Regions from separate parts of the Ornithinibacillus jepli genome, predicted to be linked through region 2. Evidence: riboswitches for the same ligand, from Rfam matches in the RefSeq annotation. Region 2 holds a riboswitch; each other region holds the start of a gene.

Region 1 (3,290 bases), on a different contig from region 2:
GTCCATTCCTTCTTAACAGAGTAGAAATAAATTATAGTAAACAGAGAAAGGAGTGCGAATAAGATGAAGGCTACAAATATAGAAAGACCTAGGAGGATCAAAGAAGTACAATATTCTAAACTCATCCTTAATACTAGTCAACGGAGAACCCTAAAAGGCATTTCAATCAAAAGAAAGAGCTGTGGCTGCAGCTGGAAACAGTACAGATCATAGGTAAAGTAACATCCCTTCATTTTTTAAAGCGATATCTACAATTCTACTACTTACATCGCTTAAGCACCCGGAATACACCTGGATACACTTCCTATTTTCCTATAAAAGTTAGAAAGAGACTGTAAACATTCGGATAAAGAATGTTACAGTCTCTCTTTTTATACTAACTTCTGACGACAAATTTGAACAGAAGTTAGCTCCATTTAATTTATTCCCACAGTTTGAACAGAGGTTTCGCCATGACCAGTTGATTGGAGATTTGCTCTGCAGGTTGTGCTTGCTGACCACTTTGACTTTGTTGCTGATTTTGATTATTTGATAGATTAATATTTTTCATCATCTTATTTGCCATGTGGGTTCATAGTTTTTTCGTTATATAGTGAGATAAGATACACAAGTTTTAGAGGAAACTTATAGTTCAAACCTTTTGCACAAGAGTTGAACTGCTTTTTCACCATTTTCAATATCTACAACATAGGAAATACTGATTTCTGATGTCGTGACTTGATAAAATGGAGTATTTGATTCAATTAATGTGCGAAATACTTTCGAAGCAACACCCGTCATGTCACGCATCCCTGAACCAATAACGGATACTTTAGCAAATCGGTTTTCTATTTTGAAATAGAGTTCAGGGTATTCTTCTTTTAGATTGAAGAAGATTTTCTGGATTTGGTATTCTTCCGTGTCCTTCATCGTAAATGATAATTGTAACCCTTCGTTATTCGTAATCTGTGAAATCATATCGACATTAATTTCCTCTTGCTCCAAATGAATAAATAATTTATCAAGTAGGTGTGTATCATTTTCAGGATAATTCAATGTCACATGAATCATATCCGGATCAATCGCAACACCTGTGATTGCTTTTTTCTCTATCATTTCAACAGTAGCCATAACCCAAGTTCCTTTCTCCTCTGATAGTGTTTTAGCTAAATAAATAGGAATATTGAAATTCTTTGCAATTTCTACGCTTCGAGATACGAGAACTCCTGACCCCAGCGCACTCATCTCCATCATTTCCTCATATGAAACAACTTGGAGGCGTTTTGCATCAGGATAGATTCGTGGGTCAGTACTATAAACCCCAGCAACATCTGTATAAATTTCGCATGGGCATTGGATTGCTGCTGCAAGTGCTACAGCTGTCGTATCAGAGCCTCCACGGCCAAGTGTTGTTATTTCATTGTCCGTATTAAATCCTTGGAAACCTGCTACGATAAGAACATCATATGTATCGAAAAGTTGTTCAAAAAGCTTTGTATTTATCCTTGAAATCTTGCTCTTTAAATGATGGCCAACCGTTTCGATACCAGCTTGATAACCTGTAAGAGGCTTAGATTTTACTCCAAGATCATTCAGAATAATAGATAGATAGGAGATAGTCTGCTGCTCACCGGTTGTCAGGAGGACAGCCAAATCCTGTTCGTTAGGTGATTGGGTAATCGAGCTCACCTGTCGCAATAGTTCATCTGTTGTTTTCCCCATAGCACTAACAACAACTACTAGCTGTTCCCCCTGTCTTACACGACCCTTCAAGTAGTCTGCAATATCCTTAATTTTCTCTAAACTGCCTACACTCGTGCCGCCAAATTTAAGTACATTTCTTTTCATAATCTTCCTTCTTTCTACGGATGATGCGACTTGCTAGATGGGCCAGAAATTAGGAATAGGATTATCCCAACCATAAAAAAACAAGCCGAGTATTCCGACTTGTTTCAAGATCTGTCCTATATACAAGTGGAAGCACTCCATTATTATTAGAAAAACTCTCATTCGCTTGCCTTTTGGCGAATGTATTAGTTTTTCTTATGCAGACGGGAAAGATTATTATACTTTCCTACCTGCCAAAGAATAATGACAGACTGCATACTCTTAATATACAATCCAACAAAGTCCTATCTGCAAACAGAACTTTATTTCGGCAAAGGCCCCTTTCGCTTACTACAATTTGCAGATTTACATAGTAAGTTACTGATGACATTTGCACCTCATCCAGTGATTATTTAATTAATATTGTAAGTATATGAAAATTTCTTGGAATTGTAAACCCAATAGATTAGGAGTTTATCCGAATTATTAATGCAAAACACTTAAATAATAGTCTATTCCTCAATGTCCATCCCCTTTCCCACTAGTTTTGTAACAAAAAAAGCATTGCTTCCTATGAAGCAATACTTTTTGAAATTATTACCGGTGATATTCCAATGGTCCACCTGGTCCAAGTGGTAGTCCAAACAGCATCCAGATAATAAGCATTATCGTCCAGCTAATTAGGAAGAATATAGAATATGGAACCATCGTGGAGATTAACGTACCAATACCCATCTTTTTATCATATTTCTGTGCAAATGCAATAATTATTGCAAAATACGTCATCAATGGTGAAATGATATTTGTAGAAGAGTCTGCAATACGATATGCCATTTGTGTTAGCTCTGGTGAATACCCAAGCCGCATCATAATCGGTACAAATACCGGAGCCATCATCGCCCATTTTGCAGAAGCACTTCCAATAAACAAGTTAATAAATGCTGTAATTAAGATAAATAGAATAATTAGCGGAATACCAGTTAAATTAACACTCCCTAGAAAATCCGCTCCATAAACACCTAGAACTAGGCCGATATTGGTTTCATTAAAATATGCTACAAACTGTCCAGCAGTAAATGCCAAAACAATAAATGTTCCCATAGATGCCATGGTATCTGACATTTGGCTAGCAACATCCTTATCACTTCGAATGGATTTCGTAACTATTCCATACGTTAGACCAGGAATAAAGAATAATATAGCGATAATCGGTACTAATGAACTCATAAATGGCGATTGAATGATTTGCGCCATTGCATCACCTTCTGTACCGCGCATCGGAGAGTTTGGTAGAACGACAAGTAACAACGCCAGAACAAGACTGATTGCTACTGTAATACCAGACCAGATTAGACCTTTTTTCTCAATAGCTTGAAGACCTTCTAATTCTTCTTTTTGATCACCTTTATATGTGCCAAGTCGGGGTTCTACAATGCGTTCTGTTACCCAGGCACCGACAATTGTTAATACGAATACCGAAACAG
Region 2 (3,290 bases):
TGCGGTTACGAGTAATCGAGTATATCGTAAGGCAATGCTTCCTCATGAAGGACTTGAGCTCCTATATAGTAGTGCCGTTAACCAATTTGATATCCGTATTATCGAAGCATTTAAAAATAGTGTCGCTGTTTATCCTAATGGAATCTCGGTAGAGTTGAATGATAACCGACAAGGTGTTGTGTTGAAACAGAATAAGCACATTTGTGATCGTCCAGTGGTTCGTATATTGAAAGAAAGAGGGCAAAAAGTGGAACCATATACGATTGATCTTTCCAAACAACTGAATGTAATTATTACAAAATGTAATTTAGTCTAATTTTTAGTCCTACCCTTCTTGGAACAAGCATAGATTGTACTGAGGAGGGGTTTTCTATGAGAAGGCATCGAATGGGATTTAAAGGAGCAAGAACTGCACCTCCATCGAGATATATTTTAATGATTTCATTTATTTTAGTGATTGTTATTACTTATTTTAGTTTAGAGTTTATTGATGAAGAAATTACCCCGACAATAGAAGAAATTGCCGAGACAAAAACAAGAGAGTTTGCTACAAGGGGTATCAATTCTGCTGTCAAGTTTGCAGAAGAATATACTTATGACGATATCGCCCTAACGGAAAAAACGGAAGCAGGTTATATCTCGATAGTCGGTTGGGATAACTCTGTTGTAAACAAGATTAATCGGGCAGCAACTGATCGAGTGGAGGAATTTTTTCATAGTATGAATCGTGGAACACCGCCACAGTACAGTGATCCACTTGGAGAACCAGAGGTATACGGAGATACTGTTGAGGAATTAGTTTATCGTGATCCAACGGTGATTGAAATTCCATTAGGGCAAGCAACTGGAAACTCCATACTAGCAAATCTAGGACCTAAAATACCGGTAAATCTAGAATTAGTAGGTAGTGTAGAAACAGAATTGGTAGATGAAACAGAGCAGTACGGGATTAATAGTGTCTTAGTCTCACTATATGTAAAAGTAGAAGCTGATGTTCAAATTGTCATCCCATTTACGACTGACGTTACGCATGTCAGTACTAAAATATTGATCGATAAAGTTCTCGTAATGGGAGAAGTACCAGATTTTTATGGTGGCACAGGTGCTGATCCAAATATTGCAGTTCCGAAAGATGACTTGCAAGAAGAGTAAAAACATAGTATAGTATATTCATAATTTAATATATAACCTTATCAGATCGGTGAGGTAGAGGTGCGAACAAGATGAGTAATCAATAGGAGGATGACAACTATGATTATTGATGAAAGGCTTGTTTGCCGAAGCATAATAAGGGTCAAACTTATTACTTGCTGGGGTGTCTTTGAATAAAAGGCAAACTGTCATGCTGGAAGTGGGCATGGAGGACTACAGATCGAGATGGAGGATAACGTATATGCAGAAGCAATGATAGGTTATTTTCTATCGTTGCTTTTTTGTGTGGAAAAATCTTTTCTGTTACGTATCTCCATGGTCTTACAGCATAAACTATAAATAACATGGAGGTAGAAACAATGGAAGGAACAATTTATTCTCTTATTCCCGCAATTCTAATGCTTGTTTTAGTCTTATTAACAAGAAGAGTACTCCTATCTTTAGGAGTAGGGATTGTTTTAGGGGCTTTATTTATTCATGATTTTAATGTATGGAACAGTTTAATGGAAATATGGAATACATTTTATGGTATTTTCATTTCGGATGGGGCACTTAATACTGGGGATCTCCAATTGATTGGATTCCTATTGCTATTAGGCATTATGACCGCATTTCTTCAGGCTTCTGGGGGTAGTAAAGCATTCGGAGACTGGATGATAAAAAAAATCACGACACGTAGAAGGGCACAGCTAATGGCTCCTATATTAGGAATTATTATTTTTATTGATGATTACTTCAATGCCTTAGCTGTTGGTCAAATTGCAAGACCTTTAACAGACAGACATCGAATCTCTCGGGCTAAACTAGCTTATTATATTGATTCAACTTCTGCACCTGTAACAGTAATATCTCCAATATCAAGTTGGGGAGCTTACTTGATTGGATTAGTCGGTGGTTTAGTTGCAATGACAGGATTACAACCATTAGAAGCATTTGTAAAAATGATACCATACAATCTATATGCTCTTGGAGCAATGTTACTAGTCTTCCTGACTGCATTTCTTAATCTTAATATTGGACCAATGAAAAAACACGAGAGTTTAGCTACTTCAACAGGTGAAGTTATCCCTAAGGGTACAACGGTTCCAGGAGACTTAACTAATTCATTTGAACCAAGTTCAAAGGGAAGAGTTTATCACCTTATAGTTCCTATTATAGTATTAATAGGAACAACTATTAGCTCTATGTTCATTACTGGTGCAAAAGCAAGTGGAGATACGGTTTCTTTATTATCTATTTTTGAGAATACAAATGTAAACTTTTCCCTGTTTATTGGTGGTATTACAGCAGTGGTAGTCGCTTTAATTTTATACCTAATACAACGTAACCCAGAAGCAAAAAATGGTTTAGTATTTATCGAAGGTATTAAAGCAATGCTTCCTGCCATATATATTTTATTACTTGCCTGGATGATTGGGACGATTATCTCTACTTTACAAACAGGTGAATATTTAGCTGGGGTTGTTGAAAATGTAAATATTAGTTCTAGTATATTACCAGTTATTTTCTTTGTACTTTCTGGTTTTATGGCACTAGCGACTGGAACTTCCTGGGGAACGTTCGGAATTATGTTACCAATTGCAGCTGAAGTAATGGCGATTGCAGATCCGTCATTAATTATTCCTTCACTTGCTGCAGTACTAGCAGGTGCTGTATTTGGAGATCATGTATCACCAATCTCTGATACAACCGTTCTATCTTCTACTGGAGCAGGAGCTAATCATATTGATCACGTTATAACACAACTTCCTTATGCACTAATTGTTGCGCTTTCTTCTGTTATTGGGTACCTAATTATTGGATTAACTAGTAACGCTTTATTAGGTCTATTAGCAACAGTTATCATCATTATTATAGTGGCATTACTATTACACATGCTAAACAAAAATCAATAAAAATATTTTGTTAGGGTCAAACCGAAAGTATCACATTTCGTTGTGTTTACTGGGGTTTGACCCTATATTTTTTATTGAATGAAAATTATAAAAAATACTTTGACATAAGAAAAAAGTACCGTTATAATACAGACAAGTTCAGTAATTTCTGAAAAATATAATATAATTTAATTTTAAAGAAATTACCGAAAATGGGTATTTATACCAAACTTATTACTTAGTGTAATGGGAAAAACTTTATGA
Region 3 (3,290 bases), 460 kb from region 2:
ACACTAACCGTACCAAGGTCTTCTGTCGACATAACATGGGCACCATACATAACATCTACCTCGTCTAAACATCCATCTTCTATCATCGGCATCGCACCGCCAGGAGTAGCTTCTTCAGCAAACTGATGAATAAACTTTACTGTTCCAGATATCTCATCCTTAAACTCACTTAATACTTTTGCAACACCAAGAAGTGAGGCAGTATGAAGATCATGACCACATGCATGCATCACACCAGGAACTCGTGATTGATATGGAAGTCCTGTCTCTTCTTGAATTGGTAAGGCATCAAAATCCGCACGTAACGCAATTGTCTTACCAGGCTTTCCACCTTTTAGTGTCCCAACGACACCTCTGCCACCAACTTCTTTTCTAACCTCTATGCCAAGATTTTCTAGATATTCTGCGATTTTCTTTGGCGTATTTACTTCATGATGGGAAAGCTCCGGATACATATGAAAATCACGACGAAGCTCCACTAACTCCGGATATATATCTTCCAATCTTGCAAATAACGACTCTAGCATATTGATTCCTCCGATGTTTGAATCTGTTAATTTTTATAGGCTAGACTACTTTGATAGTAGCCTAGCCTCAGTAACAAACGTTTCCATTATATTATACCTTAATTTGACTATGATGACGTCTATCGCGCTTCTCATTCCCCTATAAAATGTACATGAGCTTCTCCCTCATGACACTTCTACCAAATAAATAAATGTGCTATTGTTACAAAAATAGCTCCCAATGCATACTGAATCAACACTAATGGTAGAATCCACTTCATCCATTTAATCCAAGGGATTTTTGCTAGTGCTAAGGAAGCCATTAATACGCCAGCTGTAGGTGTGAAAGCATTTGAAATTCCATCACCATATTGGAAAGCTAAAACTGCCGTTTGACGGCTAACACCAAGTAAATCACTTAAAGGAGCCATGATTGGCATACTAATTGCTGCCTGCCCACTCCCAGAAGGAACTATAAAGTTTAATAGACTTTGAACAATGAACATGCCAACAGCTGCAAATGCAGTCGGTAAATCTGCTACTAAATTCGATACAAAATAAAGTATTGTATCGATTGTATTCGAGTCTTGTAAAATCCGTAATATCCCATATGCAAAACCAACAATTAATGCACCTTGTACCATTTCTTCACACCCTTTTACAAAGGCGTTCGCAATCTCGTTCAGTTTAAATCTTGCAATAATACCAACGACAATTCCCATGATTACAAATAGTGCAGTGATTTCTGTAATATACCACCCTTGTAAAATAACCCCTAGTGCAAGGCCAACAATCGTTAGACCTAAAACTACTAGAATAGCAATTTGGCTTTTTGATAAACCTTTGCTACTTTCTTCATCTAGACTTACATCACGCTTCTTATCTTCAGCATACATTAAACTACGTGTTGGATCTTTTTTCACTTTTCTCGCATAAAACATGACGTAAACAATTGTCACTCCAACAAAGATTAGCCAAAATACGAAACGTACTCCCATACCAGAGAATGTTGGTAATCCAGCAATTCCTTGGGCAACTCCTACTGTGAATGGATTCATAAATGCAGAACCAAATCCAGCATATACTCCAACGATAATCATTGCTGCACCAGTAATAGAATCAAATCCCATACGCATCGCAAGTGGTACGGCAATTAAGATGAATGGAATGGTTTCCTCAGCCATCCCCCATGTACCACCACAAATAGCTAAAAATATCATAATAACTGGAATAAGTATAATTTCTTTTCCATTTAATTTTTTCGTAAGCGAACCAAAAGCAGCTTCAATTGATTTCGTAGCAGTTAAAATACCAAACGAGCCACCTACAATAAAAATAAAGAAAATAATGCTAGCTGCATCAACCATCCCTAAATGTAACGATTCAAATAACTGCATAAACCCTGTTGGAGTCGATTCAATAGTTTGATAGGTTCCATCGGCTACAACCGTACGACCATTTTCATCCACTACCCGTTCATATTGTCCAGCTGGGATTAGGTATGTAGTTATAGCTGTAATAACCATTAATCCAAATAGAATAATAAAACTGTGTGGAAATTCAAATTTCTTCCGTGTCTTTCTTGCGTTTGTACTCATGTTGCACATCCCTTTCTGTACTTATCTTTTTTTTGGGTGCGCATAGAAAACTTGAGAGAGGGATTATAATTTGAGGTCTTTTTTGTTCTGATATTAGAAAAGTCGGGGTAGCTAGTCCAATGTTCTAGACAAAACAAAAAAGACAACGAATAGGAAAATAACCTACCATTGTCTTTAACACAATACGTTATCCTCCATCCTGATCAGTAGTTCTCCATGCACTTAAAAATTGCATGACAGTATGCTCCTTATTCAGAAAACACACCAGCAATAATGAAATTGACCTTCATTACGCTTCGGCAAATAATCCTTTCAGGCAATCCTCATCGATGTCATACTCCGATTGCTTACTCTTATTATCCGCACCTCTACCTCATCGAATGACAAGGTTCAATATGAAATTGAAATATAATTCAATATAATAACAGAATTAAGTCGTTTGTCAAGGGAATCTTGTTAGTTTCGAAAAATACCTTTCCAATTGTATCAACCTTATTCCTTTGAGTTTACTCCAACATTTCTGGAACTGTTTAATCTCAGCCCCCCTTCTCTCTCCGTACAACCTCATCGTTCAATCCCCACCAAAAAGCGACTACAATCCCTGTGATGATCACTAAAAATGGAGCTACAAAGATTAAAAAAGTATCCATTCTACCTCACCTCAATGTTCATGTTCCGATTTCCCACTAACATAATCTTTATTAAATAAGAACAACCTAAGTAACAAATAAAGAGAAGGAATCAACAATGCTAACCCAGCAATAAACGCAATAATAAGTGAAATGGCCATAGCTTCATTCGTAAAGCTATCATATAATGTTAAATGCGGATAAAGTAAATATGGATAATGTGAAATACCATATCCATAGAACGCAAAGACAAACTGCCCAATTAGGAGGACAAAAGCAATGCCATAATTCCTCCGTTTCCAAACAAGCCATACCGTTCCAACAAACAACAGACCCGAAATCATAAACATCCACCATAATCTTAAGATGCGTTCGTAGTGCTCAGGATTATGAAAGCTTAGCTCATAGATAATTCCACCTGCCGCAACAATCGTTGGCAACGCCCAAATCAGCGCATAACGACGAAGTAAATTAGCAGCTGGTTTATCATTTGCTTTATTCGCATACCACGTTAGGAATACTGCAGAGATATAAAGCACTGCAGAAATACTTAGCAC

What was found. A riboswitch is a leader RNA that binds a small molecule or an ion and turns the genes downstream of it on or off. The one in region 2 is predicted to bind lysine.
Region 1: linked by a shared signal. The riboswitch ahead of AB1K81_RS14620 (aspartate kinase) and the one ahead of AB1K81_RS14225 (Na+/H+ antiporter NhaC family protein) in region 2 are both predicted to bind lysine.
Region 3: linked by a shared signal. The riboswitch ahead of AB1K81_RS12090 (YfcC family protein) and the one ahead of AB1K81_RS14225 (Na+/H+ antiporter NhaC family protein) in region 2 are both predicted to bind lysine.

The regions. Positions count from the first base shown of each region.
Region 1 covers NZ_JBFEGG010000004.1:22,722-26,011, reverse strand. Annotated here, with positions in the region: gene AB1K81_RS14620 (aspartate kinase) at 625-1,827, opposite strand; lysine riboswitch at 1,950-2,216, opposite strand; gene AB1K81_RS14615 (AbgT family transporter) at 2,404-3,290, opposite strand, start outside.
Region 2 covers NZ_JBFEGG010000003.1:502,228-505,517, forward strand. Annotated here, with positions in the region: gene AB1K81_RS14215 (HD-GYP domain-containing protein) at 1-316, shown strand, start outside; gene yunB (sporulation protein YunB) at 373-1,152, shown strand; lysine riboswitch at 1,200-1,376, shown strand; gene AB1K81_RS14225 (Na+/H+ antiporter NhaC family protein) at 1,512-3,047, shown strand.
Region 3 covers NZ_JBFEGG010000003.1:44,829-48,118, reverse strand. Annotated here, with positions in the region: gene AB1K81_RS12095 (M20 metallopeptidase family protein) at 1-527, opposite strand, end outside; gene AB1K81_RS12090 (YfcC family protein) at 704-2,104, opposite strand; lysine riboswitch at 2,304-2,483, opposite strand; gene cydS (cytochrome bd oxidase small subunit CydS family protein) at 2,641-2,754, opposite strand; gene AB1K81_RS12080 (cytochrome d ubiquinol oxidase subunit II) at 2,766-3,290, opposite strand, start outside.